One region of the Pseudomonas sp. AC229 genome, then DNA from elsewhere that is predicted to be linked to it. Evidence: predicted binding sites of a transcription regulator. Region 1 holds the regulator's gene; the other holds the start of a gene.

Region 1 (15,387 bases):
GTTCCAGGTTGTGGAAGCGTTCGTTGTACTGCCGGGTCGAGGCATCGAGCTGGTCCAGCAGTACCAGAATTTCATCGACGTTCTGATCACGCATCAGCTTGCCGATGAATTGGATATGCCGTTTACGAGCGATGTTCGCCGTGTGTTTCGGCGCATCGGCCAGGGCGCGACGCAGGGCGTCGGTCAGTGGCAGTTTTTCGATAAGGGCGGGTTTGAGCGTGGTCAGGCGCTCGCCAAGGTCAACCAGCGCGTGCAGCTCGCGCTTTACTTGGCTTTTGCTCTTCTCTTCGGAGAAGTCGTCGGAATAGTCAGACATGGGGTCGATCCAGTTGGAAACGCCGCCATGATAACGAGTCGAAGGCCGCTTGTCCGGCCTGGCCAGGTGACTGGTCTCTGAACTGGAGTTGTAGGTTATGAGTGCAGCAGACGTAGTTGGGCCACAGGCCCTGCCGCAATTGCAGGAGCAAGTGGCGCGAATTATCGCCGAGGCCAAAGCCCAGGGCGCCAGCGCCTGCGAAGTGGCCGTTTCGGTGGAGCAGGGCTTGTCGACTTCGGTGCGCCAGGGCGAGGTGGAAACCGTTGAGTTCAACCGCGACCAGGGCTTTGGCATCACCCTTTATCTAGGTCAGCGCAAAGGCTCGGCCAGCACCTCGGCCAGCGGCGACGCCGCCATTCGCGAAACCGTGGCGGCGGCGCTGGCCATCGCCAAACATGCCTCCGAAGATGACTGCTCCGGACTGGCCGATGCTGAGCTGATGGCGCGCGACTTGCCGGACCTCGACCTGTTTCATGCCTGGGACATTACCCCGGAACAAGCCATCGAGCGCGCCCTGGAATGTGAAGCGGCGGCGTTCGCCACCGATGCACGGATCAAAAACGCTGACGGCACCAGTTTGAACACCCACCGTGGCTGCCGCGTCTACGGCAACAGCCACGGCTTTGTTGGCGGCTATGCCAGCACGCGGCAGAGCCTGAGTTGCGTGATGATCGCCGAGGCCGATGGCCTGATGCAGCGCGATTATTGGTATGACGTGAGCCGGCGCGGCGAAGACTTGGCCGACGCAGCCAGCATTGGCCGTCGTGCCGCCGAGCGTGCGGTCAGCCGTCTGGGCGCCCGTCCGGTGCCGACGTGCGAAGTGCCGGTGCTGTTCGCGGCGGAGCTGGCCACCGGGTTATTCGGGCATTTTCTGTCGGCCGTGTCCGGCGGCAATCTTTACCGCAAGTCCTCGTTTCTTGAAGGCAGCCTGGGGCAGGTGCTGTTTCCAAAATGGTTGAGTCTTGAAGAGCGCCCGCATATTCGTGGCGCGTTGGGCAGCGCCTCGTTTGATGGTGACGGGCTGGCGACCTACGCGAAGTCGTTCGTCGAAAACGGTGAGTTGCGTTCCTACATTCTCGGCACGTACTCAGGGCGCAAATTGGGCATGCCGAGCACGGCCAACTCCGGCGGCGTGCATAACCTGTTTGTCAGCCATGGCGATGAAAACCAGCAGGCGCTGATCAAGCGTATGGGACGCGGCTTGTTGGTCACCGAACTCATGGGCCAAGGGCTGAACATGGTGACCGGCGATTATTCGCGCGGCGCCGGTGGCTACTGGGTGGAGAACGGGGAAATTCAGTTCCCGGTGCAGGAGGTGACCATCGCGGGCAACCTGCGCGACATGTTCAAGCAGATCGTCGCGGTGGGTAACGATCTGGAGCTGCGCAGCAATGTGCGAACCGGTTCGGTATTGATCGAGAAAATGACGGTAGCCGGTAGCTGATTCCGGCAGGCGCACGTTTGACGTGCGCCGCGCTTGCTCTAGCGCTTGGCGTTATTCGCCTTCGTCGAAGCGGTTGTTGATCAGCTCCACCAAGGCCGCTAAGGCTTCATCGCCTTGCTCACCGTCGGTGCTCAGGTGAATGTCGGTGCCTTTGCCGGCGGCCAGCATCATGACGGCCATGATGCTCTTGCCGTCCACACAGCTTTCCGGGCTGCGACCAATGCGAATCTGGCAGGGGAAACGTCCCGCCACGCCGACGAATTTGGCAGCGGCGCGTGCATGCAGGCCGAGCTTGTTGATGATGGTGATTTCACAGGCAGGCATCGCTGCTTAAGTCCTTCTATAGAGTCCCGCGGTTCTAGAGATCGCGGTGACGAACCTGGATGTTTTTCAGGGTTTTCTTCAGTTCTTTCCCCAGCCGGTCCGCCAGGTATACCGAGCGATGATGACCGCCTGTGCAGCCAATGGCCACGGTGACGTACGAGCGGTTGCTGGCGGCAATGCGCGGCAGCCATTTATGCAAGTACGCGTAAATGTCGTCGTACATTTCCTGTACGTCCGGTTGTTCCTGCAAATAGTCCGACACCACCGAATCCAGGCCCGAATGCTCACGCAGTTCGGGTTTCCAGTACGGGTTGGGCAGGCAGCGCACGTCGAATACCAGGTCGGCATCGACCGGCATGCCACGCTTGAAGCCAAACGACTCGACCAAAAACGCAGTACCCGGCTCCGGCTTGTTCAGCAGGCGCAGCTTGAGGGTGTCACGAAGTTGGTAAAGGTTGAGGTGCGTAGTGTCGACCTTGAGGTCGGCCAGGTCGGTGATCGGGCTCAGCAGTATGCTTTCATCGCGAATCGCTTCGGCCAGCGAACGCTCGTCGGTGGTCAACGGGTGGCGGCGGCGGGTTTCGGAGAAGCGCTTGAGCAGGGTTTCGTCGTCGGCGTCCAGGTACAGCACATCGCACTGAATGTGACGGGCGCGCACTTCGGCAAGCAGTTCGGGGAAGCGTTTAAGCTGGCTGGGCAGGTTGCGCGCGTCGATGGACACGGCCACCAGCGGTTGAACCAATTCGGTGTGCAGCAGGGAGCGTTCGGCCAGCTCGGGCAAGAGCCCGGCGGGCAGGTTATCGATGCAGTAGAAACCGTTGTCTTCAAGCACATCCAGCGCTGTGCTCTTACCTGAACCGGACCGGCCACTGACGATGATCAAACGCATGCACAGTCACCTGTTCGTCTAGCGGCCGTTTTGTACGTCGACGACGACCTGGTAAAGACTTTCGCTGGTTGAGGCGTGGCGCAACTGGTCACGAACCTCGCTGCGATCAAGCATGCTGGCGATCTGGCGAAGCAATTCCAAGTGCTCATCGGTCGCCGCTTCCGGCACCAGCAGCACAAACAGCAAGTCGACCGGCGCGCCATCAATGGCGTCGAAATCGACCGCGGAATCGAGACGCAGCAGGGCGCTAATGGGAGCGGTACAGCCGGGCAGGCGGCAATGGGGAATGGCGATGCCATTGCCGAAGCCGGTGGAGCCGAGCTTTTCACGCGCCACCAGGCTTTCGAATATGTCTTGGCCATCGAGGTCGGGCAACTCGCGGGCGACCAGGTTGGCGATTTGTTCGAGTACGCGCTTTTTGCTGCCGCCCGGCACGCCCACGAGGGAGCGGCCGGGGGTCAGGATATTTTCAAGTCGAATCATGGGTTGGGATGGTGTCAGCGAGCTGTGGCGCCTTGCAGGCGACCCAGTTGCTTTTCCTTATGTTTGATAAGTTGGCGGTCGAGTTTGTCGGTGAGTAGATCGATGGCTGCGTACATGTCGTCATGTTCGGCGTTGGCGACCACTTCGCCCCCGGCGATGTGCAAAGTCGCTTCGATTTTCTGCTTGAGCTTCTCGACCTCCATGGTCACTTGCACGTTGGTGATCTTGTCGAAGTGGCGTTCCAATCGACTGAGCTTCTCGTCGATGTAGTCGCGTAGGGCGTCGGTCACATCCAGCTGATGTCCACTGATGTTGACTTGCATACCGCTTTCTCCTTATTGCCGTGTGTAAGAGACAAGCTAACGGGCTTGTCGCCGGAACACTTTGGCCTTGGATCAGTGTAGCCGTCTTGCCAGAGCGAGGTTCGCAGGCGAACCGGGTCAGGCGTTTACATCAGTCGCTTACGTTCACTGGAAGGCGCTATCCCGAGGGATTCGCGGTATTTGGCGACTGTGCGACGGGCTACCTGAATGCCCTGTGCCTCCAGTAAACCAGCGATCTTGCTGTCACTCAACGGCTTTTTCGCATTTTCCGCAGCAACCAGTTTTTTGATGATTGCGCGTATCGCCGTTGACGAGCATTCGCCGCCTTCGGAGGTGCTGACGTGGCTGGAGAAGAAGTACTTCAGCTCATAAATGCCACGCGGGGTGTGCATGAATTTTTGCGTGGTAACGCGCGAGATCGTTGATTCGTGCATGCCCACTGCTTCGGCGATGTCATGCAGAACCAGCGGCTTCATGGCCTCGTCGCCGTAGTCGAGGAAGCCGCGTTGGTGCTCGACGATCTGGCTGGCCACTTTCATCAGTGTTTCGTTGCGGCTTTGCAGACTTTTGATAAACCAACGCGCCTCTTGCAGCTGATTGCGCATAAAGGTGTTGTCGGCGCTGGAGTCGGCGCGGCGAACGAAGCCGGCGTATTGCGGATTAACCCGCAGCTTGGGCATCGCTTCCTGATTCAGCTCCACCAGCCAGCGGTCGTTGTGCTTGCGCACGATCACGTCGGGCACCACGTATTCCGGCTCGCTCGCTTCAATCTGCGAACCCGGGCGCGGGTTAAGGCTTTGAATCAGTTCGATGACCTGACGCAGCTCGTCTTCCTTGAGCTTCATGCGGCGCATCAGTTGGCTGTAATCGCGGTTGCCGAGCAGGTCGAGGTAATCGCCGGCCAGGCGCTGCGCTTCGGGCAGCCACGGCGTTTTCGCTGGCAGCTGACGCAGTTGCAGCAACAGGCACTCACGCAGGTCGCGCGCGCCGATGCCTGAGGGTTCGAATTGCTGGATGCGGTGCAGCACGGCTTCGACTTCGTCGAGCTCGATATCCAACTCGGGATCGAACGCCTCCAGCACTTCTTCGAGGGTTTCTTCCAGGTAGCCTTGGTCGTTAATGCAGTCGATCAGGGTGACCGCAATCAGGCGGTCCTTGTCGGACATCGGCGCCAGGTTGAGCTGCCAGAGCATATGGCTTTGCAAGCTTTCGCCAGCCGAGGTGCGGGTGGTGAAATCCCACTCGTCATCGTCGTTGGATGGCAGGCTGCTGGCACTGGTTTGGTAGATGTCTTCCCACGCCGTGTCGACGGGAAGCTCATTGGGAATGCGTTCGCCCCATTCGCCGTCTTCCAGATTGTCGACGGTAGGTGCCGAGGTTTCCTGGTAGCTGGTGTCTTGGTAGGACTCTTCGTTGTTCGGCGCGGGCGGCGCGCTTTCGGCGCCATCGGCCAGCGGATCGCTGTTATCGAAGTCCTCGCCTTCTTCTTGGCGTTCGAGCATGGGATTGGACTCCAGCGCCTCCTGAATCTCTTGTTGAAGATCCAGTGTGGACAGTTGGAGTAAGCGGATGGCTTGTTGCAGCTGCGGTGTCATCGTCAGCTGCTGGCCCATTTTTAGGACGAGCGATGGTTTCATGGAGGGGGCTTAAGACCTTATTCGCCGGCGCATACGCGCTTCCACAACGAGGGCGCCGAAGCGCCACCAGGAAGCAAATTATATGCCTAAGTCTGAGGCGTTTGCCTAGTCCTCAATCGAAGTCTGTAGTGCGCATCTGATTGCGGCTACAGAACGCTCTTAGAGGCGGAATTCGTGACCCAGGTAAACCTCTTTCACCAACTGGTTGGCGAGGATGGTTTCAGCGTCGCCTTCGGCAATCAATTGGCCGTCGTTGACGATGTACGCGGTCTCGCAGATATCGAGGGTTTCACGCACGTTGTGGTCCGTAATCAGCACGCCAATGCCTTTGGCTTTGAGGTGATGAATGATCTGCTTGATGTCGCCAACCGAGATGGGGTCCACGCCTGCGAAGGGTTCATCGAGCAGGATGAACTTCGGTGCAGTGGCCAGCGCACGGGCGATTTCCACACGGCGGCGTTCACCACCGGACAAGCTCATGCCGAGGCTGTCGCGAATGTGGGTGATGTGGAATTCCTGCAACAGGCTTTCCAGCTCTTTGCGGCGGCTAGCGCTGTCGAGCTCTTTGCGAGTTTCCAGAATGGCCATGATGTTATCGGCCACCGACAGCTTGCGGAAAATCGACGCTTCCTGCGGCAGGTAGCCGATGCCGGCACGTGCGCGGCCGTGCATGGGCAGGCTGGTGACGTCGTCCTGGTCGATCAGTACGCGCCCCTGATCGGCATTGACCAGGCCTACGATCATGTAGAAGCACGTGGTTTTGCCGGCGCCGTTAGGACCCAGCAAGCCAACGATCTGGCCGCTTTCGATCGACAGGCTGACATCACGAACCACCTGGCGGCCTTTGTAGGCTTTGGCCAGGTGTTGGGCTTTGAGAGTCGCCATTACTGCGCCTGTTTGTCGGCTGGTTGAGCGCCAGCGGGTTTGTTCTTGGGCTGAATGACCATGTCGATGCGTGGGCGCGGGGTGGTCACGTTGGTGCCATTGGCGCGGCCGGCGTTGACGATTTGGCGCTGGGTGTCATAGACGATTTTCTCGCCTTCGAAGGTGTTGCCTTCCTGAATCACCTTGGCCTGGTCGATCAGCACGATGCGGTCTTTAGCAGCGAAGTACTGGATGGTCAGGCCGTAGGCCTTGACGATTTGCTTATCTACCGCTGGCTTCTGCTCGTAGTAGGCGGGGGTGCCCACGGCGGTGAACACTTCGATGTCGCCGCTGGCGTTTTGCGTGATAGTCACCGTGTGGCCGGTGATTTTCATGCTGCCTTGGGTGATCACTACGTCGCCGCGGTATACGGCTACGCCTTGTTTGTCGTCGAGTTCAGCACTGTCGGCCTGCACACGAATGGGTTGCTCGCGGTCCGTTGGCAACGCCCAGGCGCTGGAGCTGGCAATCGCCGCACCCAGACTCATGAGCAAGGACAGGGTGTGAAGGGAGAATTTATTAACGAACCTCATGCTGGCCTCTTACGTTGGACAGCAGGAGCACCCGGCTGTCTTTCAAATACGCTTTCATTCCGTTAGCCGTGGTCACTCCATTGGCGGCCTCGATTCTAACGGCTTGCTGGGTCTGCGCAAATTCCTTGTCCGGGAACACGGTCATGCGACTGCTGGTAATGATGGTGGGGCGATTTTTTTCGTCGGTGCGGGCGATGCGCACATTGTCGATCAGCTCGACCTCGGTGCCGCCTGGCGCCACTTCGCCACGCTCGCTTTGAACGTGCCACGGCTCGGCGGCGCCGCGATACAGCAGCAGGTCCGGCTTGGTCACCAGGCTCTTGTCGCTGTCTTTCAAGTGCTCGACTTTATCGCTGGTCATTTCGTAGTGCAGCTTGCCGTCGGCTTGGAATTCGACGCTTTTGGCGTTGATCACATAGAAGTCCACGGCATTGTCGGTGCTGGCCTGTGGTTTCTGCTCCAGCAAACTTTCCGGGTTCAGATTCCAATAGCCGAGCGCCGCTACCAACAGCGCCGCGAGGCCAAACGATAAGGTAAGAAGCAGTTTGCGCAACATGGTCGGCTCTATAGATAGGCGGCTTGCGCCGCTTCAAGGTTGTCCTGCGCCTGCAGGATGAGCTCGCAGAATTCCCGCGCAGCGCCTTCACCACCGCGGGCTTGGGTGACACCGTGGGCATGTTGGCGAACAAAGTCATTGGCATTGGCGACGGCCATGCCCAAACCAACGCGGCGAATGACCGGCAGGTCTGGCAGGTCATCGCCAAGGTAGGCAACTTGCTCGTAACTCAGGCCCAGTTCGCCTAGAAGCTCATCGAGCACGACCATTTTGTCTTCGCGGCCCTGGTACAGATGCTGAATGCCCAGCCCCTGCGCGCGACGCTCAACCACCGGGGTTTTCCGGCCGCTGATAATAGCGGTGCGCACACCGGAATTGATCAGCATCTTGATGCCTTGACCGTCCAGCGTATTGAAGGTTTTGAATTCGCTGCCGTCGACCAGGAAGTACAGCTTGCCGTCAGTCAGCACGCCGTCGACGTCGAAGACGGCGAGTTTGATGGCCTTGCCGCGTTGCAATAAATCAGCACTCATCACATCACTCCAGCGCGTAGCAGGTCGCCCAGGTTGAAGGCCCCAATCGGGTGGTCCTGGTCATCGACGACAATCAGTGCGCCGATTTTGTGGTCTTCCATGATCTTCAAGGCTTCGGCAGCTAGCATCTCTGGCCGTGCTGTTTTGCCGTGTGCGGTCATCACGTCGTCGATGGTGGCCTGGCGGATATCCAAGTCGCGATCCAGCGTGCGGCGCAAATCGCCATCGGTGAAAATTCCGGCCAGTGTGCCGTCGGCCTCGAGCACGGCAGTCATGCCCAGTCCCTTGCGGGTCATTTCCATCAACGCGTCGCGCAACAACGTGCCGCGTTGCACTTTCGGCAATTGCTCGCCGGTGTGCATGACATTTTCTACTTTCAGCAGAAGACGTCGGCCAAGCGCGCCGCCTGGGTGGGAAAAGGCGAAATCTTCGGCGGTAAACCCGCGTGCTTCCAGCAAGGCAATAGCCAGGGCATCGCCCAGTACCAACGATGCGGTGGTGGAGGAAGTGGGCGCCAAATTCAGTGGGCAGGCTTCTTGTGCCACGCGTGCATCCAGGTTGACCTCGGCGGCTTTGGCCAGCGGCGAGTCTGGGTTGCCGGTCATGCTGATCAGGGTGATGCCCAGGCGCTTGATCAACGGGAGCAGGGTCACGATCTCGGCGGTTGAGCCGGAATTGGACAGGGCCAGCACCACGTCGTCACGGGTAATCATGCCCATGTCGCCATGGCTGGCTTCGGCCGGGTGTACGAAAAATGAGGTGGTGCCGGTGCTCGCGAGGGTCGCGGCGATCTTGTTGCCGATGTGGCCAGACTTGCCCATGCCGACCACAACTACGCGGCCTTTACTGGCCAGAATCAGTTCGCAGGCCTTGACGAAAGCCGCGTCAATACGGGGGAGCAGGCCTTCCACCGCTTCGATTTCAAGGCGCACGGTGCGCAGTGCCGATTGGATCAGGTCGTGGGTCTGGTTCATATCGTAAAGACAATGGCCGCGGGAAAAGGCCGGGATTATAACGATAAAACCCCGTTCGGCTCATCCTCGAATGTGCTCGCATTGATGCAGCGATCACTGCGTCGCACTTCGCCGGTCACGCGCCGGGTTTGCCGCTGGCGGGTTTTCCACCTTGGGCGCGGCTGGATGCCGGTGATATAGTTGCCGCCCTATCCGGCATGTTCACTCCCGTGGTGTCCCCACCGTGAGACATGGCGTCCGATAGGCGGCTGCACCAAGGAGTTCAGATGAGTGCCGATCACGCCTACGCGGTCGAGCTGAAGGGCGTGTCCTTCATGCGCGGTTCGCGCAGCATTTTCAAGAATGTCGATATTTCCATTCCGCGCGGCAAGGTCACCGGCATCATGGGGCCTTCCGGGAGTGGTAAAACTACCTTGCTCCGTTTAATGGGCGCCCAGCTGCGGCCCAGTAGCGGCCAAGTGTTGGTCAACGGCCAGAACTTGCCGGACCTGTCGCGCAGCGACCTCTTCGACATGCGCAAACAAATGGGTGTGCTGTTTCAAAGCGGCGCGTTGTTTACCGATCTCGATGTGTTCGAGAACGTGGCCTTTCCCCTGCGCGTGCACACCGAATTACCCGAAGACATGATTCGCGACATCGTCTTGATGAAGCTGCAAGCCGTTGGCCTGCGCGGTGCCATTGAGCTGATGCCGGACGAGCTGTCGGGCGGCATGAAGCGCCGCGTCGCCCTGGCCCGCGCCATCGCGCTGGACCCGCAAATTCTCATGTACGACGAACCTTTCGTTGGCCAGGACCCGGTTGCCATGGGCATTCTGGTGCGCCTGATCCGCCTGCTCAACGATGCGCTGGGGATCACCAGCATCGTGGTGTCCCACGACCTTGCCGAAACCGCCAGCATCGCCGACTACCTTTATGTGGTGGGCGATACTCAGGTACTCGGCCACGGCACGCCGAAAGAATTGATGGCCTCGGATAACCCGCGCATCCGTCAATTCATGCAAGGCGTTGCCGATGGTCCGGTGCCGTTCCATTTCCCGGCTGCGGACTACCGCGACGACCTGTTGGGGACGCGTTGATGCGCAGAAAATCCATTGGCGAACGTATTCGCCTGCTTGGCCGTGCCGGCATCGACGTGGTCGGTTCGCTCGGCAGCTCCACTCTGTTTCTGCTGCGCGCGCTGTTCGGTCGAGGCAACGTCGGCAATGGCTTTGGTCATTTATTGATCAAGCAATTGTTCTCGGTTGGCGTGATGTCGCTGGTGATCATCGTCGTGTCGGGCTTGTTTATCGGCATGGTGCTGGCGCTGCAGGGCTTCAATATTTTGTCCAGCTATGGGTCCGAGCAGGCGGTGGGGCAGATGGTAGCGCTCACGCTGCTGCGCGAGCTCGGGCCGGTGGTGACCGCCTTGCTGTTCGCCGGTCGTGCAGGTTCGGCGCTGACCGCTGAAATCGGCAACATGAAATCCACCGAGCAGCTGTCGAGCCTGGAAATGATTGGCGTCGACCCGCTCAAGTACATCATCGCGCCGCGCCTGTGGGCCGGGTTTATCTCGCTGCCGCTGCTGACCATGATTTTCTGCGTGGTCGGCATCTGGGGCGGCGCCATGGTTGCCGTGGACTGGCTGGGCGTGTTCGAAGGTTCTTTCTGGGCCAATATGCAAAACAGCGTGTCGTTCGAGAAGGATGTGCTCAACGGCCTGATCAAAAGTATCGTGTTTGCCTTTGTAGTGACCTGGATCGCCGTGTTCCAGGGTTATGACTGTGAACCCACGTCTGAAGGGATCAGTCGCGCTACCACCAAAACAGTGGTTTATGCCTCGCTTGCCGTGCTGGGCCTGGACTTCATCTTGACCGCCTTGATGTTTGGAGACTTCTGATGCAAAACCGCACCCTGGAAATCGGTGTCGGCCTGTTCCTCTTGGCCGGTCTGTTGGCCTTGCTGCTCCTGGCATTGCGCGTGAGCGGCCTGACCGTCGGCGCAGGACAAGACACCTACAAGCTGTACGCCAACTTTGAAAACCTGGCCGGGCTCACCGTGCGCGCTAAGGTGACGATGGCCGGCGTCGGCATCGGCAAAGTCACCGCCATTGACCTGGACCGCGACACCTTCACCGGGCGCGTGACCATGGAATTGGAAAAGCGTGTGGATAACCTGCCGGAAGACTCCACTGCGTCTATCCTCACCGCCGGTTTGCTGGGCGAGAAGTACATCGGCATCAGCGTGGGCGGCGACGAAGCGCTGCTCAAGGATGGCGGAACCATTCACGACACCCAGTCGTCGTTAGTACTGGAAGACTTGATCGGTAAGTTCTTGATCAACTCGGTTAATAAAGAATCCAAGTGAGGAATACAGGCATGGTTAGCGCTCTGCGTCGCGGTTTGCTGGTGCTGTTGGCAATGGTTCCATTGGTTGCCATGGCCGGCCCAGCCCCTCAGGAAATCGTACAGAACACCACAAACGAGCTGTTGAACGACCTCAAGGCCAACAAAGACCAATACAAGGCTAACCCGCAGAAGTTTTATGACTCGCTGAACCGCATCATTGGCCCGGTTGTGGATGCCGACGGCATTTCACGCAGCATCATGACGGTCAAGTATTCCCGTAACGCCACCCCGGCGCAGATGAAGCGATTCCAGGAAAACTTCAAACGCAGCCTGATGGAGTTCTACGGCAACGCCTTGCTCGAATACAACAATCAGGACATCCGCGTACTGCCCAGCAGCGCCAAGCAGTCCGACCCGGATCGCACTAGCGTGAACATGGAAGTGCGCGACACCAAGGGCACCGTGTACCCGGTCAACTACACCATGACCAAAGTGAACGGCGAGTGGATGCTGCGTAACGTGACCATCAACGGCATCAACATCGGCAAGCTGTTCCGCGATCAATTTGCCGACGCCATGCAGAAAAACGGCAACGACCTGGACAAAACCATCGACGGTTGGGCGCAAGTTGTAGCCAACGCCAAGAACACCGAAGAAGGGCAGAAGGCTGCGGGTCATGACGACTGATAGCGTTATTCGCCAGCAAGCGGACGGCGTGTTGCAACTGGTCGGCGTGCTCGATTTCCGTACCGGGGCGACGCTACGAAGCGAAGGCGAAAAGCTGATTCGTGCGACGCCGACTGCCACCGTGGTGGTCGACTGCGCGCAGGTCGAGCATTCGAGCAGCGTGGGCTTGTCGCTGCTGCTCGCGTACATGCGGGTCGCGCAGCAGGCAGGCAAGCAGCTGTCAGTGCGTGGCTTGCCGAACGACATGAAAAAAATTGCCGAGGTTTCCGGCCTGCTCGACATTTTGCCGTTGCAGGCATAACGCCGTTGCGTTGCGCATTGCTGCGCCAGGTAGCAAAAAACCAAAGCCCTCCGTCAGTGTTCCGTTTTCCGGGGTTCGCAGGCGGGGGGCTTTTTTGTATCATGGCCGACCCGCGCGCGTAGGGCGCCGATCGAGGTTTAGCATGCAGGCCATAGAAGTAAAAAGCCTCCTTGAGGAAAAGCTGTCCGACACCGAGGTCAACGTGGAAGGCGAAGGCTGTAATTTCCAGTTGAATGTGATCAGTGATGAATTGGCGGGCATGAGCCCGGTCAAACGTCAGCAGCAAATCTATGCCCACCTCAACCCGTGGATCGCCGATGGCCGAATTCACGCGGTTACCATGAAATTCTTCAGCCGCGCCGCTTGGGCCGAGCGTTCCTAAGCCCACGGGCGACGAGACTCCTATGGATAAATTGATTATTACCGGCGGCGTTTGCCTGAATGGCGAAATCCGCATCTCCGGCGCGAAGAACTCCGCCTTGCCGATTCTGGCTGCCACCTTGCTGGCCGATGCGCCGGTCACCGTGTGCAACCTGCCGCACCTGCACGACATCACCACCATGATCGAGCTGTTCGGTCGCATGGGCATCGAGCCTGTGATCGACGAAAAGCTCAGCGTCGAAGTAGACGCCCGCGCCATTAAAACGCTGGTTGCGCCGTACGAATTGGTGAAAACCATGCGTGCGTCGATTCTGGTACTCGGCCCGATGGTCGCGCGCTTCGGTGAAGCCGAAGTGGCCTTGCCTGGCGGCTGCGCCATCGGCTCGCGTCCGGTTGACCTGCACATCCGTGGCCTTGAAGCCATGGGCGCGATCATCGACGTTGAAGGCGGCTACATCAAAGCCAAGGCGCCTGAAGGCGGTTTGCGGGGCGCGCATTTCTTCTTCGACACCGTCAGCGTAACCGGCACCGAAAACATCATGATGGCCGCCACCCTGGCCAAAGGCCGCAGCGTGCTGGAAAACGCCGCACGCGAACCGGAAGTGGTCGACCTGGCCAACTGCCTGATCGCCATGGGCGCGAAAATTACCGGTGCTGGCACCGACACCATCACCATCGATGGCGTTGAGCGTCTCGGCGGCGCGCGTTACAGCGTGATGCCTGACCGTATCGAAACCGGCACCTACCTGGTCGCCGCAGCGGCCACCGGCGGCAAGGTCAAACTTAAAGACACCGACCCAACCATCCTCGAAGCGGTTCTGCTGAAGCTTCAGGAAGCGGGCGCCGAAATCACCACCGGCCCGGATTGGATCGAGCTGGACATGAAAGGCAAACGTCCGAAGGCCGTGAACCTGCGCACCGCGCCGTACCCGGCATTCCCCACCGACATGCAGGCGCAGTTCATCGCCCTGAACGCCATTGCCGAAGGCACTGGCGCGGTGATCGAGACCGTGTTCGAAAACCGCTTTATGCACGTGTATGAAATGACTCGCATGGGCGCGCAAATTCAGGTTGAAGGCAACACCGCCATCGTCACCGGCACCCAAACGCTGAAAGGCGCGCCGGTAATGGCCACCGACCTGCGTGCATCCGCCAGCCTGGTGATTTCGGCCCTGGTGGCCGACGGCGACACCCTGATCGATCGCATCTACCACATTGACCGTGGTTACGAGTGCATCGAAGAGAAGCTGCAGTTGCTGGGCGCGAAAATCCGTCGCGTGCCGGGCTAGTCGAGCCAAGGCCCTGTTCGGCAGCAAGCCGGGCGGGGCTGGGCAACCGCTTGTAATCAGGTTTTAAGGACATTGCGCACCATGTTGACCATCGCCTTATCCAAAGGCCGCATTCTTGACGACACCCTGCCCTTGCTCGCCAAGGCGGGGATCGTGCCGACTGAAAACCCGGACAAGAGTCGCAAGCTGATTATTCCCACCACCCAGGATGACGTGCGTTTGCTGATCGTGCGCGCCACCGACGTGCCGACCTATGTCGAGCATGGTGCGGCGGACCTCGGCGTAGCCGGCAAAGACGTGTTGCTGGAATACGGCGGCCAGGGTTTGTACGAGCCGCTGGACCTGAAAATTGCCCGCTGCAAATTGATGACTGCTGGCGCCGTTGGCGTCCCGGAACCCAAAGGCCGTCTGCGCGTGGCCACCAAGTTCGTCAACGTGGCCAAGCGTTACTACGCCGAGCAGGGCCGTCAGGTTGAAGTGATCAAACTCTACGGCTCCATGGAGCTGGCGCCGCTGGTGGGCTTGGCCGACAAGATCATCGACGTGGTCGACACGGGCAATACCCTCAAAGCGAACGGTCTGGAAGCTCAGGAACTGATCGCTCACATCAGCTCGCGCCTGATCGTCAACAAAGCCTCCATGAAGATGCAGCACGCGCGCATCCAGCAACTCATCGATACCCTGCGCGACGCGGTTGAAGCCAACCACCGAAGCTAATACCTCTACGCGCGGCTATCGGTCGCGCGCTGCTGCCCTGTCTTAGCCATCTTTCTCGGGCGTCCACGGGGCCAGCTTGGTAGCCTAGCGACGCTCGAGAACCGGTTGATGTGGCATCCGTCATTCAACCGCTCTAAACGTCCATGTCTATCACGAGGTCCGTCATGACTGCTCCCATTGCTCTTCGTCGACTCAACGCCGCTGACCAGGACTTTTCCAAGCATCTGGATCATCTGCTGAGCTGGGAAAGCGTGTCGGATGACGGCGTTAACGAGCGCGTACTCGACATCATCAAAACCGTGCGCGAGCGTGGCGACGCCGCGCTGGTGGAGTACACCCAGCGCTTCGACGGCCTTAGCGTCAACAGCATGGCCGACCTGATCTTGCCGCGTGAGCGTCTGGAACTGGCGCTGACCCGCATCACGCCAGCACAGCGTGAAGCCCTGGAAGTCGCAGCCGAGCGCGTGCGCAGCTACCACGAAAAACAGAAACAGGATTCCTGGACCTACACCGAGGCCGACGGCACCGTGCTGGGCCAGAAGGTTACGCCACTGGATCGCGCCGGCCTGTATGTGCCAGGCGGCAAAGCCTCGTACCCGTCTTCGGTGTTGATGAATGCCATTCCCGCCAAGGTCGCCGGTGTGCCGGAAGTGGTGATGGTGGTGCCGACGCCGCGTGGCGAAATCAATGAAATCGTACTGGCCGCCGCGTGCATCGCCGGCGTTGATCGCGTGTTCACCATTGGCGGCGCT
Region 2 (15,387 bases), on a different contig from region 1:
CCCCCGAACTGATTGCTGAGCTGGAAATTCTTGCCCTGTACAACCTTTCCAACACCAAGGAAGGCCTCAAGGTTCACCATATCGCCTCGCCCACGGCCATTGCCGCGACCCAGCGCCTGCATGACAAAGGCCTGGTGACGCTGCCAGATGGCGGCTACCTGACCAGTCTCGGGCTAGACGCCGCCCAGCATGCCCAAGACCTATTGACCATCCTCACCGTTGAAGAAGCGGCCTAACCCTCCGTGCCGCAGGCAAAGGCGGCGACCCGCTGCTTTTGCCTGCTCTGCCCCACCGCCGTAAATCGAGCCACAGCCCCCTGCCCCCGGCGTTTCGCGGCTGCTAATCTAGCCCCACCAACCGGCAAGAGTTAGCTATGACGCGCACCCAGGAAATTCGTCCCGACATTGACGAGGGTATCGACCGCAAGGTGCTGACGCAGCTGCGCGCGCGCTTTCTCCAAGTCAACAGCGGTCGCCTGGACCGCGCTATGCAAGGGTTGTCGACGCGCCAGCAACTGGTGCTCAAGCTGTTGCCATTGCTGTTTCATGTTAATCACCCACTGCTTCCCGGTTACGTTTCTGGCCAGACGCCCGCAGGCTTATCCGGCTACGAACCCGACGATGACCTGCTGAGCGAAGCCCAGCGTCTGACCCGCTCGTTCGTGTACAAAGCGCGGCGCGGCAATCCGCCTTTACCGATCCACGGTCTGTTTCTAATGGGCAGCCTCGGCACTGTCGCCCAGGCCGAGCAGAGCGATATGGACGTGTGGGTGTGCCACGCCCCAAACCTCAGCGCGCAAGAGCTGCAAGAGCTGGCGCGCAAATGCACGCTGCTGGAAGTGTGGGCAGCGACCCAGGGCGCCGAGGCGCATTTCTTCCTGATCGATCCGGCGCGCTTCACCGTCGGGGACCGCGAAGCCCACCTGACCTCCGACGATTGCGGCACCACGCAACATTACTTGTTGCTGGACGAGTTCTACCGCACCGCCATCTGGCTGGCCGGACGCACGCCGCTGTGGTGGCTGGTGCCGGTGTACGAAGAAAAACGCTATGCCGAATACACCCATCAACTGCTGAGCAAACGATTTATCCGCGCAGACGAAGTGCTGGATCTTGGCCATCTGGCGACCATTCCGCCGGGTGAATTCATCGGCGCTGGCATGTGGCAACTGTTTAAGGGCATCGAGTCGCCTTACAAGTCGGCGCTCAAATTACTGCTGACCGAGGTGTACGCCAGCGAGCACCCAAACGTTGAATGCTTGAGCCTGCGCTTCAAACAAGCCGTGTTCAGCAACCAGCTCGACCTCGACGAGCTGGACCCGTACATCGTGGTGTACCGCCGCCTTGAGGAATACCTCAGCGGCCGGGGCGAAACCGAGCGCCTGGAACTGATTCGCCGCTGCCTGTACCTCAAGGTAAATAAGAAAATCAGCAACCCGCCGCGTAACCGGCGCAAAAGCTGGCAGCGCCTCTTACTGGAAAAACTCACGGCGGGCTGGGGCTGGCAGCAGCGGCAACTGGCGATGCTCGATAGTCGCAGCCAGTGGAAGGTACGCCAGGTCAGCGCTGAGCGCCGCGTGCTGGTCAACGAGCTGACCTACAGCTACCGCTTCCTCTCGCAGTTCGCCCGCACTCAACAAGTCGCCAGCTCGCTCAACAGCCGCGACCTCGGCGTATTGGGCCGGCGCCTGTATGCCGCCTTCGAGCGCAAGGCTGGCAAAATCGAATTCATCAACCCCGGCATCGCCCCCGACCTGGCCGAAGACAACCTGACGTTGGTGTTCAACAGCGACAGCACCGATGACAGCCAATGGGCCTTATTCAACGGCAGCCTCAGCGGCCAGGAATGGCGCGACTTCGCACCACTGAAACGGGCGCGCGAACTGATTGAGCTGCTGGCCTGGTGTCACCGCAACGGCGTGATCGACAGCAGCACGCGCATCGCCTTGCACCCTGGCGACAGCGACCTGACCGAGTTCGAATTGGCCAATCTGCTCACCAGCTTGCAACAAGCTGTGCCGCTGCCGTTGCCGAGCGTAAGTGAAGATGCGCTTCTGCACAGCAGCGCGCCAAGCGAGGTGTTGTTGCTGGTTAACGTCGGTATCGACCCGCTCAAACAGCACAGCCAGCTCAACGTGCACATGACCACGGGCCGCACGGATTCCCTGGGCTATTCGGGTGTGCGCGAAAACCTGGTGTTGACCCTCGACCAAGTCAGCCTGAACAGCTGGAACGAGTTATCGGTCAGTCGATACGACGGCCCTCATGCCCTGCTTGATTGCTTGCGCGACTTTCTTAACAGCCTGCCGCCCGGCGGGGCGTTGCCTGTGTTGAAAGTGCGGTGTTTTTGTCGCAACCGCGCCCAGGCGATTGCCGAGCGTGTGGAAGAATTGTTCCGCGATATTCTTTCGCACTTCGTGGGCGAACGCGGGCAACGCTATTTGGTGCAGATTCAGCAGCAATACCACGTGCTGCAATTAACGCCCGGCCATGTCGACCATGTGGCACTGAACAACTTGCCGGCGTTGCTGGAGCAGTTGGGCAGCGAGCTGAACAGCTACAGCCCGTTGCATTTGGACCGCCATGCCTTGGAAGGTGAAGACCTGGCGATGATTCTGCCGCTGGGCCGTCCGGACTGCATTCAGGTGTTCTACCGCTTGCATGAAGATACCGCCGAGTTGACCGCGCTGGATGAACGCAACGCGCTCTGGCGCCAGCGTCTTCCGTTCCGCGATGAGCAAAGCTTGCTTACGCCGCTGCACCGTTTTCTCCAGTCGGTGCTGTACCGCCGCAACGCGCAGCTGCCGCTGGATACCGACCCGGTTTTGGCCGACACCCTGGAAATTCTGTATTACGAAGTGCTGCCGCCGGCGCCTTCCCGGGCGCAATTTCTGGAGCGCCGCCCGGCGCCCCAATCGGCGGTCAGCCATCCGTTTTACGACGTTCAGGCGATTGTCGAACCCGCCGAGCAAGGACGGGTGCACGTCACCCTGTTCTGTAACCACCGGGAATTTTCCGAGTTGGAATACGGCAATGAACTGTTCAGCGCTGTGGCCCGCCACATCCTTTCGCAACGTAGCGGCCACGAGCGTTATCCGTGTTACATCACCGACCTGGATCTGTCGCGGGTGCTTGGTGAGGGGCAAACGCAGACCATTCATTACCTGCGCTACAAAACCCGGCTGGAGGCTGCGCTCAATAGCGCCTTGCAACGTGCGTAACGTGTTGGCGCGTCGGGCTCATCGCGGCTGAAACCGCCCCCACAGTGAAAACAGTGAGCATCGGCTCACGCCTTCATGGGCGCCTGCGGGTTATTGAGTGCGTACAGATAGCTGCCTGCCAAGCTGTGGTCGCCCAACACGCTGGCGTAGCTGGCGGTGAACGTAATCGCCTGGCCAACATGCTGGTACAGCCACGTGCCGCTGACGCCCGGCGGCACTTCTGGAACCAGGTCGCTGTCGTTGACCACCCGAAAAGTCGGCACCTGCAGGCCGTTGTAGTACGCGGCGAACGAGGGCGACGCCAGGCGCGGGCTGGCAAAGTTGTAGTGTTGCAGCGCTAAGCCGGGCCAGCGTTCGCGCATATCCGGCACGGCCAGCGTCGACAATGTGCTACCCAAACTATGACCGCAAACCCACAGCGGGCCCTCGGGACGCATGTCATCGAGCGCCTGCAAGGCCAGGTCGCGAAGCGAGGTGTAGAGCTTCAAGAAGCCGTCGTGCACAAGGCCAACGTCGCTCTGCCACGGGTAGCTGCGCTGCGGCACATCCAGATCATCGAGCCAGTCTTGCGCCGTGTCGGTGCCGCGAAACACCAGGTAAACGGCGCCTTGCGGGTCGCGCGCAGCAAAGCCGAAAGGCTCGGACTCGTTGAGAAAATGCAATTCGCTGAGCACGCTCCACACCGGCGATGAGAACTGCCAGCCGGGCATGTCCGGTAGCTGCCAGTGGAAATCGTCAGGCTTTCGCGGCTGCTGCTGCGCCATCCACTGGCCGTACTGCTGATAAGCGCAGTCGACCAATTGGGCGCAGAGCAAGGCTTGAGAAAGGGAAAACGCAGGCGGGAAGTACATCGGTAGGCTGGGCATCTCGGCCTCCTTGCCACTGAATGAACGCCTACTCTAAAAGCGCCTGGCGATTACTGGCTATAGGCACCGGCTGCTTCTGGTTGGTACTCGACTGCCAGCAATGTCAGCTGAATCAGTTTGCCAGCCGGGGTTGGCCAGTCGATGTGTTGGCCAACCGACAACCCCAACAGCGCGCTGCCTACGGGCGCCAGAACCGATACGGTGCCCTCGCCGCCCGCCTCGTTCGGGTACACCAGCGTCAGGTGGTATTCCTTACCGCTGCTTTCTTCACGGCATACCACCCGCGAGTTCATGGTCACCACGCCGGCCGGCACTTCGTCATGGCCGACCACATTGGCGCGCGCCAGCTCCTCTTCGAGGGCTTGGGCGCCTGGGCCGAAATCGTCGAGGCTTTCGAGCAGACGCTCAAGGCGTTGCAGGTCCAGACGGGTGATGGTGATGGCTGGAGCGGTCATAACGCAGTACTCATAGTCAGTGGCAGCCAGGCAGCGGCTACCAGCGGAACGTCGCGGCCCGATGCGGGCGGCGGCAAATTCCAGGCGGCAATTAAAGAAAAACCCCGACCGAAGCCGGGGTTTGCAAGCGCCTCATTCAGGGGAGGCAGGTGCCGACCGTAGCACAAGACATGACTGCGTGGTCAAGACTGCCGAAAAGGTGACGGCTTCACGCGTGCTTGCGCCAACTCGATTATCTGCCGCCGGCGCTGGCTGTCAGCGGCTTTCCATTCGCGGATTTCAGCGAGCAAGCGCCCGCAGCCTAAGCACACGTCGTCGTCATCAAGGCAGCATTCGCGGCGACATGGCGACAGCACCACGTCAGCGTCTTGCGCCTGAGGCTGGAAAATTTGTGGAGCATTCATGTCAGAGCTCATCGAACTCGATCGCTTCGCCGGCTTGTTCAAGGGTGATGCGCGCCAGCATTTCGCCGAGCAATTCGTCGCTGGTGTCGCAGATCCAGCGCTCGCTGGCGCCGTCGTAATCGAAATGGAAACCGCCCGAGCGAGCCGCCACCCACAATTGGCGAATCGGCACCTGCCGGCTGAGGATCAGCTGGGAGCCATTGGCAAAACGCACGGTGAGAATGCCGGCGGAATTTTCCAGATCGAGGTCCAGGCCGCTGTCATCGAAAATGTCTTCTACCGATTCCTGGGTGGCGTCCACCAGGTCGTGAAAACGCGCTTCGGTCAAACTCATAACGGGCACCTCAGGCAAAAAATAAGGCAACGACGCAGGTGCGTTGCGACAAGTTGTAGGCATTAGCCGACTAGTGTGCGGCGGTACTCGGCGGGGCTCTGTCCGGTCCAGCGGCGAAACGCGCGAGCCAACGAACCGGCTTCGCTGAAGCCGACAAAAAACGCGATGTCAGCCAGCTCGAGCGTTGGATCGCGTAGGTAATTGAGCACCAACTGCTGGCGAGTTTCGTCGACAAGTTGGCTGAATGATAACCCGGTCTCGCGCAGGCGGCGCTGCAAGGTGCGTGGACTGAGCGCCAAAGCGTGCGCCAGGCGCTCCAGGTCCGGGCCCTGTTCGGCGAGTTGCCTGGCCAGTTCCAGGCGCGCGCGGTCCAGCACGTTTTGCTCGTGGCGCAATTCCGTGAGCAGGCGGTCGGCATAGCCGTCGAGCATCTTGCGCACCTGCGCATCGGCCTGACCAAGCGGCGCGAGCAGTAGGCGCTTGGGGAAGACCAGGGCGTTGTCGGGTTGGGAAAACAGCACCGGGCAACGAAAGATGCGCTGGTGTTCGGCCGTATCAGCAGGTGCCGCGTGCTGGAAGCGCACTTCGGTGGGCGGAACATCAAGGCCGCTGATCCAATGCCCAAAGGTGGTCCAGCCCGCCAGCGTTTCCTCGCACAGGTGCCGTTGCTGCTGCGGCAACAGCGGCTGCCAGCTGTGGGCGACTTGCGGTTCAAGGCCGGGCCGAGCGGGCTCATCGGCCAGGTCGACATGCCCAAGGCTGCCAACCAAGGTGGCGTAGCGCGCCTGGCGGTGCAGCGCGTCGCCCAGGGTCGCGCAGCTCATCAGCAAATAGCCGAGCACGCCGTAGTAACCCGGCCGCACCGCTTCGCCGAGGTGCAGCCCGAAGTGCGCATCGCCCGTCAGCTCAACGCCTTTTTCCATCACTGCCAGATACACCGAGGCGGCCACGCGTTGATCACGCTGGGCCAACAGCTCGGGGCTTACGTGCAAGGGCGCCAGCAACGTTTCGGTGGCGATTCCCTGGCGCGCCAGGTAGTCCAACAGGCCTTGGAAATAGGCGACCGAGACCGAACCGGACAGTGGCGCAGGTGTGTGCATCAGAGCTCCTGTTAGGGCTTGAAGGGACGAACAGTGGAGCACTTACGATAGCGTCAAGGCCCGCTGCGCGGGAGCTGCGCTCTATCGCCCGGCGCATAGGCAAGGCGCCGGGCGGCCGGTATACTCCGGCGCAATCACTGCTTTTACAAGGAATCCGCCATGAAGCGGCTACTGACTGCCCTTATCGCGCTCGTCGCCATTTCGTCTCTGCTTACCGGCTGTGGCCAAAAAGGCCCGCTGTATCTGCCAGGCGAAGATCAACCTTCCGCTGAACACACCCATTAAGGAGGCGGTATGCACGCCTTCAATTACCGCACAGGCGAACTGTTTGCGGAGGGTGTGGCGTTGTCCGCCATTGCCGAGCGTTTTGGTACGCCCACCTACGTGTATTCGCGCGCGCACATCAGTGCGCAATTCAACGCCTATGCCGACGCGCTGCAAGGCGTCCCGCATCTGGTGTGCTACGCCGTCAAAGCCAACTCCAACCTCGCTGTACTGAACCTGCTGGCCCGCCTGGGCGCCGGGTTCGATATTGTTTCCTCCGGCGAGTTGGAGCGCGTGCTGGCCGCCGGTGGCGAGCCGGGCAAAATCGTGTTTTCCGGTGTGGGCAAAAGCCGCGACGACATGCGCCGCGCGCTGGAAGTAGGCGTGCACTGCTTTAACGTCGAGTCCACCGATGAGCTGGAACGCCTGCAACTGGTTGCCGCCGAGCAAGATGTCATCGCGCCGATTTCGCTGCGGGTAAACCCCGACGTTGACGCGGGCACCCATCCCTACATTTCCACCGGCCTCAAAGAAAACAAATTCGGTATCGCCATCGCCGACGCCGAAGCGGTGTATGCCCGCGCCCATGAATTGCCGAACCTGAAAGTGCTCGGCGTGGATTGCCACATCGGTTCGCAGCTGACCAACCTGCCCCCATTTCTCGATGCCCTCGACCGCCTGCTGGCGCTGATCGACCGCCTTTCGGCGCGCGGCATTCAGATTCACCACCTCGACCTCGGGGGTGGCGTGGGCGTGCGTTACAAAGACGAGACCCCGCCGCTGGTCAGCGACTACATCAAGGCTGTGCGCGAGCGTACCGCTGGGCGTGACCTGAAGCTGGTGTTCGAACCCGGCCGCTACATCGTCGCCAACGGCGGCGTGTTGCTGACCCAGGTTGAATACCTCAAGCACACCGAACACAAAGACTTTGCCATCGTCGACGCCGCGATGAACGACTTGATTCGCCCCGCCCTTTATCAGGCGTGGATGGACGTTGTACCGGTGCAGCCGCGCGAGGGCGCCACGCGCGCCTACGACATCGTCGGGCCGATTTGCGAGACCGGCGATTTCCTCGCCAAAGGTCGTGAGTTGGCCTTGGAAGAAGGTGATTTGCTGGCGGTGTGTTCGGCGGGCGCCTATGGTTTTGTCATGAGCTCCAACTACAACACCCGTGGCCGTTGCGCCGAAGTGCTGGTCGACGGCGAACAGGCTTATGAAGTGCGTCGCCGTGAGACTGTGCAAGAACTCTATGCTGGCGAAAGCCTGCTGCCGGAGTAACGGTCATGCTGCTGCGATTCACCAAAATGCACGGCCTGGGTAATGACTTCATGGTCCTCGACCTGGTCAGCCAGCACGCGCATATCCAGCCAAAACACGCCAAACAGTGGGGCGATCGCCACACCGGCGTGGGCTTCGACCAGTTGCTGCTGGTCGAACCGCCGACCAATCCCGACGTCGACTTCCGCTATCGAATCTTCAACTCCGACGGTTCTGAAGTTGAGCAATGCGGCAACGGCGCACGCTGCTTCGCCCGCTTTGTGCTGGACAAGCGCCTGACCATGAAGCGTCAGATTCGCGTGGAAACGTCCGGCGGCATCATTGAGCTGGACGTGCGGCCCGACGGCCAGATCAGCGTCAACATGGGCGCGCCGACCCTTGAGCCAGCACGTATTCCATTCCAGGCCGAGAGCCAGGCACTGAATTATCAGGTCGATGTCGATGGCACAGCGGTCACGCTGGCGGCGGTGTCCATGGGCAATCCGCACGCCGTGCTGCGCGTCGACAGCGTGGCTGATGCTCCCGTGCATACCCTGGGGCCGAAGCTGGAACATCACCCACGTTTTCCGCAACGCGTGAACGTCGGCTTCCTCGAAGTGACTGACCGCCAGCACGCCAAGTTGCGCGTGTGGGAGCGCGGCGCCGGGGAAACCCAGGCCTGCGGCACCGGCGCATGCGCGGCAGCGGTTGCGGCTATCAGCCAGGGTTGGATGGATTCGCCTCTGCAACTCGAACTGCCTGGCGGTCGCCTGTTTATTGAATGGGCCGGCGCCGGGCAACCCGTAATGATGACCGGACCCGCCGTCCGTGTTTATGAAGGGCAGGTTCGCCTATGACCGATAAGCAGCAAGACGAGAGCACTCCTCTGGACGCCGAAGCGGTGGCCGCATTTCTGCGCGCGCATCCGGAGTTTTTCGTCGACCACGACGAGTTGATTCCCGAGCTGCGTATTCCGCATCAGCGGGGCGAGTCGGTGTCGCTGGTCGAGCGTCAGGTCAAGCTGCTGCGTGAGCGCAACATCGAGATGCGCCACCGTCTTTCGCAGCTGATGGACGTCGCCCGCGACAACGATCGCCTATTCGATAAAACCCGCCGCCTGGTGCTCGACCTGCTCGACGCCAGCTCGCTGGAAGAAGTCGTCAGCGCCGTTGAAGACAGCCTGCGCCACGAATTTCAGGTACCCTTTGTCAGCCTCACCTTGTTCAGCGAAACGCCAACCGGCGTGGGCCGCTCGGTGAGTTTTGCCGAAGCGCATCAAGCCATCGGTGGCTTGTTGGCCGATGGCAAAACCATTTGCGGCGTGCTGCGCAGCCATGAGCTGGCGTTTCTGTTTGGTGAAGAGGAACGCGAGAGCGTCGGTTCGGCGGCCGTAGTAGCCCTCAGTCACCAAGGTTTGCACGGCGTACTCGCCATCGGCAGCCCCGATCCGCAGCATTACAAGAGCTCGCTCGGCACGTTGTTCCTTGGCTACATCGCCGAAGTGCTTGCCCGCGTTCTACCGCGCTTCGCCACGCCACTGCGCTCGGTACGTTAGGCGACGTGGCGCACTGCCAATAGCGCACATCTGGAGGCGCAACGCCTGATGCAAGCTGCCCTGGACGCCTACCTCAAACATCTGCGCAGCGAACGGCAGATGTCACCCAACACGCTCGACGCCTACCAACGCGACCTACTCAAACTCACCGAGTTGTGCAGTCACCAAGGAATCGATTCCTGGGCGGCGCTCGACGTGCGTCGGCTGCGCAGCTTCGTGGCGCGCCTGCATCAGCAAGGGTTGTCGGCACGCAGCCTGGCGCGTCTGCTCTCCGCCACGCGCGGCTTGTACAGCTACCTGATCGCTGAGGGCGTTTGCCAACACGATCCCGCCACCGGCATCGCGCCGCCCAAGCGTGAACGTCGCCTGCCGCGCACGCTGGACGCCGACCGCACCTCCCAGCTGCTCGACGGCGCGGTGGAAGATGATTTCATCGGCCGGCGCGATCACGCCATGCTCGAGTTGTTTTACTCCTCGGGCCTGCGCCTTGCCGAACTGGCTGGCTTGAATGTGCAGCAGCTGGATTTGCCCGGCGGCTTGGTCGAAGTAGTCGGCAAGGGCAGCAAAACGCGGGTGCTGCCGCTGGGCCGCAAGGCGCGTGAAGCATTGGAAACTTGGCTGGCGCAGCGCGCCTTGGCCAACCCAGCGGACGACGCGGTTTTTATCAGCGCCAAGGGCAAGCGCCTTGGCCCGCGCGCCATTCAATTGCGCGTCGGCCAAGCCGGCGTACGCGAGCTGGGGCAACACCTGCATCCGCATATGCTCCGGCATTCGTTTGCCAGTCACATGCTCGAGTCGTCACAAGACCTTCGCGCCGTGCAGGAGCTGCTCGGCCACGCCGACATCGCCACCACGCAGATTTATACCCATCTGGATTTCCAGCATTTGGCCACCGTTTACGACAGTGCCCATCCCCGCGCCAAACGTAAAAGCAGCGAACCATGAGCATCCAACTGATCACGTTCGACCTAGACGACACGCTATGGGACAACCTCCCTGTCATCACCGGCGCCGAGGCGGCGATGCGTGACTGGCTGAGCAAGAACGCGCCACTCCTGGCTGCGCAGCCGGTTGAACATTTGTGGACCATCCGCAGCCAAGTGCTCGCCGCCGAGCCGGGGCTGCGTTACCGCCTGAGCGAACTGCGCCGCCGCACGTTGTTTCAGGCACTGGAAGGCGTTGGCTATAGCGCCGCACACGCGAAAGACATGGCCGAACACGCCTTCCACGCCATGCTCGATGCGCGCCATCGCATCACCTTTTTCGACGACACCGTGCCGACGCTGGAACGCCTGACCGAGCGTTACATCCTCGGCGTGATCACCAACGGCAACGCCGATGTTCGCCGGCTTGGCTTGGCCGATTACTTTCGCTTCGCCCTGTGTGCCGAAGACCTCGGTGTCGGAAAGCCGGACCCGTTGCCCTTTATCACCGCCTTGCAACACGCGGGCGTTGCAGCTGCCGCCGGCGTGCACGTTGGCGACCATCCTGCCGACGATATCCGGGGCGCGCAGAACGCGGGCATGCGGGCGGTTTGGTTTAATCCGCAGGGGAAAGACTGGGAAGGTGACGGGCAGCCGGATGCGCAGATAAAAGCGTTGGCGGAGTTGCCTGGGGTGTTGGCGCAGTGGGGTTGAGATCTGCGACAAGCCGGCGATCCAATCGCGGCTAAAGCCGCTCCTACAGGATTGCGGAATACGCGGTCTGCCTTTACTCGGTCGAGGTCGAGCGAGCTAGAGCGAGGCAAAGGCGAAATTTGATCTTGAAGCGCAGTGGGCTGTAGCCCATGAGCATTCAAAATCAAATTTCAACGCAGCATCGCCGACGCGCAGCCGATCGATAAGCCAAACAAAAAGCCCGCCAAAATGGCGGGCTTTTTGGGCTAAACACTAAATAGGGCGGCTGCCGTATTTGCTGTCCGGCTTCTTGGGCGGATCGGCAACCACATTAGGCTCGACCTCCTGCACCTTGCCACCACGGGACAAGAATTCCTGCATGGCGCGTTCCAGCGCATCGCGTTCCTTTTGCTTGGCTTCGATGCTAGGAAGCTCGTCGATATCGACAGCCGCCTTGGCTTTTTTGCCAGCCTTTACGGGGACATCGCTGTCACTGTCGGTGTCGTCAGCGTCATCCGCCACGCCATCGTCAGCGGCCGCCAGCTCTTCGCCGTCGTCTTCCGCACCGCCTTCCAGTTCGTCTTGTTCCAGATCTTCGTCGCTCATGTTTAACCTCATGACTTGCGAAAAGCAGGTTAGTTATAGCCCAGCAATACACGCTGTCGCGCATTGCCAGAAAAAATTCAAAGAGTCTCGCCCTGCAGGGTCGCAAGCACTCTTCTGGGGCCACCGTGATCACGATGCTCACCCAGATAAATCCCTTGCCAGGTGCCCAGTGCCAAACGACCCGCGCGTATCGGCAGCGTCACTTGGCATCCCAACAAACTGGCCTTGAAGTGAGCGGGCAAATCGTCCGCGCCTTCGTCGTTGTGTTCGTACACGTCTTGGTCGCTGATGTCGGCATGCACACTGCCAACTTGAGGGACCAGACGATTGAAGAACCGCTCAAAGTCGCGTCGCACAGCCGGGTCGGCATTCTCGTTAATGGTCAGTGAAGCCGAGGTGTGCAACAACCACAGATGTAACAGACCCAACCGGTAGCCAGCCAGTTCAGGCAATTTCGCCGTCACCTCATCGGTCACCAGATGGAAGCCTCGCGGGCGTGCCTGCAAGGTGAATTCGCGTTGTTGCCACATAAGCATCTCCGCTCGTTCGGCGCGCATTCTAGCGTGCTCGTGGAAAAAGCAAAGGGCGCAGGCCAGAGCGTTTGAGTTTATTTAAGCGAACCATCTTTTCAAGCCCGCGGCGCTCGACAATGGTCGTAAATCACGCTAGCGCAAAACGCAAAATGCCCGGCAAAAGCCGGGCATTTTTTCTGCGGGTGTTGCCTGTAAAAAGCTTACAGGTTGTAGCCACGCTCGTTGTGTTGCGCCAAGTCGAGACCAACCGTCTCTTCTTCTTCGCTAACACGCAGGCCCATCACCAGGTCCAGCACTTTCAGGATCACAAACGTGACGACTGCGGTATAGATCACGGTGAAGCCGACGCCTTTGATCTGAGTGATCACTTGCGCGCCGATGTCTTCAACGGTGCCGAAGCCGCCCAGTGCAGGTGCTGCGAATACGCCGGTGAGAATTGCGCCGACGATGCCGCCGATACCGTGAACACCAAAGGCATCCAAGGAATCGTCGTAGCCCAGTTTGCGTTTCAGAGTAGTGGCGCAGAAGAAGCAGATCACGCCAGCAGCCAGACCGATTACCAGAGCGCCCATTGGGCCTACGGTACCAGCAGCCGGAGTAATGCCCACCAGACCAGCGACCACACCCGAAGCGATGCCCAGGGCACTTGGCTTACCGTGGGTGATCCACTCGGCGAACATCCAGCCCAGGGCGGCAGCAGCGGTGGCAATCTGAGTAACCAGCATGGCCATGCCGGCGGTGCCGTTGGCGGCAACAGCGGAGCCGGCGTTGAAGCCGAACCAGCCGATCCACAGCATGGCAGCACCTACCAGGGTGTAGCCCAGGTTGTGCGGTGCCATTGGCGTGGTTGGGTAGCCTTTGCGCTTGCCCATCACGATGCAGGCAACCAGACCGGCGACACCGGCGTTGATGTGCACCACGGTGCCGCCAGCGAAGTCCAGTACGCCCCAGTCCCACATCAGACCACCGTTACCGCTCCACACCATGTGGGCGATTGGCGCGTAAACCAGCGTGAACCACACGCCCATGAAGATCAGCATGGCGGAGAACTTCATGCGTTCTGCGAAAGCGCCGACGATCAGAGCAGGAGTAATGATGGCGAAGGTCATTTGGAAGGTGATGAACACAGCTTCCGGGACCGCGTAGGTCAGGCTCGCTGGCGTGACGCCGGCCAGGAAGGCCTTGGACAGACCGCCTACAAACGAGTTGAAGTTAACAACGCCCTGTTCCATGCCAGTGACATCGAACGTCATGCTGTAGCCGTAAACGACCCACAGAATGCTGATCAGGCCGGTGATGGCGAAGCACTGCATCATCACCGAGAGGATGTTCTTGGAGCGAACCATGCCGCCGTAGAACAGCGCGAGGCCCGGGATGGTCATAAACAGCACCAAGGCGGTAGCGGTCAGCATCCACGCCGTGTCGCCGGTATTCAACACAACCTCGTCCGCCATGGCCAAGCCTGGGGTAACGAGGGACAAAAGGGCTCCTAGCCCTGCGAGCTTACGCAGAGTCATATTGTTTTCTCCTGGGGCGTTGGGTTCGGCGGCTTTTTAGATTGCGTCGGTGCCGGTTTCGCCGGTACGGATGCGGATGGCCTGTTCCAGATTGACCACGAAGATCTTGCCGTCACCGATCTTGCCGGTGTTGGCCGCCTTGGTGATGGCTTCGATAACGCGATCCAGCTGATCATCAGCAATGGCCACGTCGATCTTCACTTTGGGCAAGAAATCGACCACGTATTCGGCGCCGCGATACAACTCGGTATGGCCTTTCTGACGACCGAAGCCTTTGACTTCGGTGACAGTAATGCCCTGCACGCCGATCTCCGATAGCGACTCGCGCACATCGTCCAGCTTGAACGGTTTGATGATGGCAGTTACTAACTTCATGAAACTCTCTCCCGTATTGGTGGACTTGCCCCAGGAAAAACGAACCCGGTTCAAGTCTAAGCGCAGTGTCTGGCTTTGTAACGCATCGAACGTCCTCAGGGAGGGCTCTCGACACAACCAATCGCTCCTGACGAAACGACTCCCCCGCTTCGCCTTACGCAGCCGAACTGCATCGGTGCATGCGTCATAGCCCACTAAGCAGAAAGCTTGCCAGCTCGGGGAAAAGCTTGGAATTCAGCGGGTTATGGGGTCAAAGCTGCGCCGTGACCAAAGCGCCCGGGCGAGTCACGCTCAACAACGGTGCAAGCCTCACTTCGGCTACGCGCCAAAACCGTGCAAAACCCCTCGGCCTGGCGTCGTAATGCTGCGTGTTACACTGCCGGCCGACCTATTTGGAACCTTCTTATGCTGCCGCCTAAAGCCCTTCTTGATGCCCTAAGCACCCACGCCTCGCGCTTGTTCAATGGCGAAACACCGTTGCCGCGCAGCGAGTTTGAAAGCCAATTCAAAGTGCTGCTGCAAAGTGGCTTCAGCAAGCTCGACTTGGTAAGCCGCGAAGAGTTTGACAGTCAGATGGCCGTGCTTGCCCGCACCCGTGCGCGCCTTGAAGCGCTTGAGGCCAAGGTTGCTGAGTTAGAAGAAAAATTAACGCCGCCCAACGAGTAATCCACTCGGACTGAGCGGCATGTGATCAAGGAGTGATCCATGTCTTTGGCTATCGTCCATAGCCGCGCCCAAATCGGCGTCCAAGCACCCTCTGTAATCGTCGAAGCACACTTGGCCAATGGACTGCCCTCGTTGACCCTGGTGGGATTGCCTGAAACCGCCGTCAAAGAAAGCAAGGACCGCGTGCGTAGCGCGATTCTGAATTGCGCCTTCGAATTTCCCCAACGTCGTATCACCTTAAACCTCGCTCCGGCCGATTTACCTAAAGACGGCGGCCGCTTCGATTTGGCCATCGCGCTTGGAATACTCGCCGCGAGCGGCCAGGTTCCATTGGCCGCACTGGAACATATCGAATGCCTCGGGGAGCTGGCGCTCTCAGGCGCCTTACGCCCAGTACAGGGCGTATTGCCGGCAGCGCTTGCCGTGCGTGCCGCAGGGCGCACCTTGGTAGTGCCGCGCTGCAATGCCGAAGAAGCCAGTTTGGCGTCGGGCCTGACGGTGCTGGCTGCCGATCACCTGTTGGAACTGGCCGCCCACTTCAATGGGCTCGCCCCCATCGCGCCTTACCAGGCAAAGGGACTATTGCGCCAATGCGCGCCCTACCCAGACCTTTGCGAAG

What was found. Region 1 encodes sigma-54, which starts transcription at its own class of promoters, with help from an activator protein. Its sites were predicted from a motif close to ANTGGCATNNANNTTGCTNT; they were not measured.
Region 2: glnK (P-II family nitrogen regulator) is a predicted target of sigma-54. The motif match lies at 14,298-14,317, and genes of this name have one in related genera.

The regions. Positions count from the first base shown of each region.
Region 1 covers NZ_CEEDHK010000001.1:377,436-392,822, reverse strand. Annotated here, with positions in the region: gene yjgA (ribosome biogenesis factor YjgA) at 1-316, opposite strand, end outside; gene pmbA (metalloprotease PmbA) at 414-1,760, shown strand; gene AC0IW7_RS01760 (HPr family phosphocarrier protein) at 1,812-2,084, opposite strand; gene rapZ (RNase adapter RapZ) at 2,119-2,973, opposite strand; gene ptsN (PTS IIA-like nitrogen regulatory protein PtsN) at 2,992-3,456, opposite strand; gene hpf (ribosome hibernation-promoting factor, HPF/YfiA family) at 3,471-3,779, opposite strand; gene AC0IW7_RS01740 (RNA polymerase factor sigma-54) at 3,905-5,416, opposite strand; gene lptB (LPS export ABC transporter ATP-binding protein) at 5,576-6,301, opposite strand; gene lptA (lipopolysaccharide transport periplasmic protein LptA) at 6,301-6,873, opposite strand; gene lptC (LPS export ABC transporter periplasmic protein LptC) at 6,860-7,429, opposite strand; gene AC0IW7_RS01720 (KdsC family phosphatase) at 7,438-7,962, opposite strand; gene AC0IW7_RS01715 (KpsF/GutQ family sugar-phosphate isomerase) at 7,962-8,936, opposite strand; gene AC0IW7_RS01710 (ATP-binding cassette domain-containing protein) at 9,203-10,012, shown strand; gene mlaE (lipid asymmetry maintenance ABC transporter permease subunit MlaE) at 10,012-10,812, shown strand; gene mlaD (outer membrane lipid asymmetry maintenance protein MlaD) at 10,812-11,279, shown strand; gene AC0IW7_RS01695 (ABC transporter substrate-binding protein) at 11,291-11,947, shown strand; gene AC0IW7_RS01690 (STAS domain-containing protein) at 11,937-12,248, shown strand; gene AC0IW7_RS01685 (BolA family protein) at 12,391-12,630, shown strand; gene murA (UDP-N-acetylglucosamine 1-carboxyvinyltransferase) at 12,653-13,918, shown strand; gene hisG (ATP phosphoribosyltransferase) at 14,000-14,635, shown strand; gene hisD (histidinol dehydrogenase) at 14,800-15,387, shown strand, end outside.
Region 2 covers NZ_CEEDHK010000011.1:106,863-122,249, forward strand. Annotated here, with positions in the region: gene AC0IW7_RS16270 (TIGR02647 family protein) at 1-236, shown strand, start outside; gene AC0IW7_RS16275 (class I adenylate cyclase) at 374-3,220, shown strand; gene AC0IW7_RS16280 (lipase family protein) at 3,286-4,086, opposite strand; gene rnk (nucleoside diphosphate kinase regulator) at 4,137-4,541, opposite strand; gene AC0IW7_RS16290 (DUF1289 domain-containing protein) at 4,724-4,945, opposite strand; gene cyaY (iron donor protein CyaY) at 4,947-5,279, opposite strand; gene AC0IW7_RS16300 (AraC family transcriptional regulator) at 5,342-6,379, opposite strand; gene lptM (LPS translocon maturation chaperone LptM) at 6,539-6,664, shown strand; gene lysA (diaminopimelate decarboxylase) at 6,674-7,921, shown strand; gene dapF (diaminopimelate epimerase) at 7,927-8,757, shown strand; gene AC0IW7_RS16320 (DUF484 family protein) at 8,754-9,455, shown strand; gene xerC (tyrosine recombinase XerC) at 9,504-10,400, shown strand; gene AC0IW7_RS16330 (HAD family hydrolase) at 10,397-11,092, shown strand; gene sutA (transcriptional regulator SutA) at 11,345-11,677, opposite strand; gene AC0IW7_RS16340 (secondary thiamine-phosphate synthase enzyme YjbQ) at 11,755-12,207, opposite strand; gene AC0IW7_RS16345 (ammonium transporter) at 12,411-13,727, opposite strand; gene glnK (P-II family nitrogen regulator) at 13,764-14,102, opposite strand; gene AC0IW7_RS16355 (accessory factor UbiK family protein) at 14,508-14,768, shown strand; gene AC0IW7_RS16360 (YifB family Mg chelatase-like AAA ATPase) at 14,808-15,387, shown strand, end outside.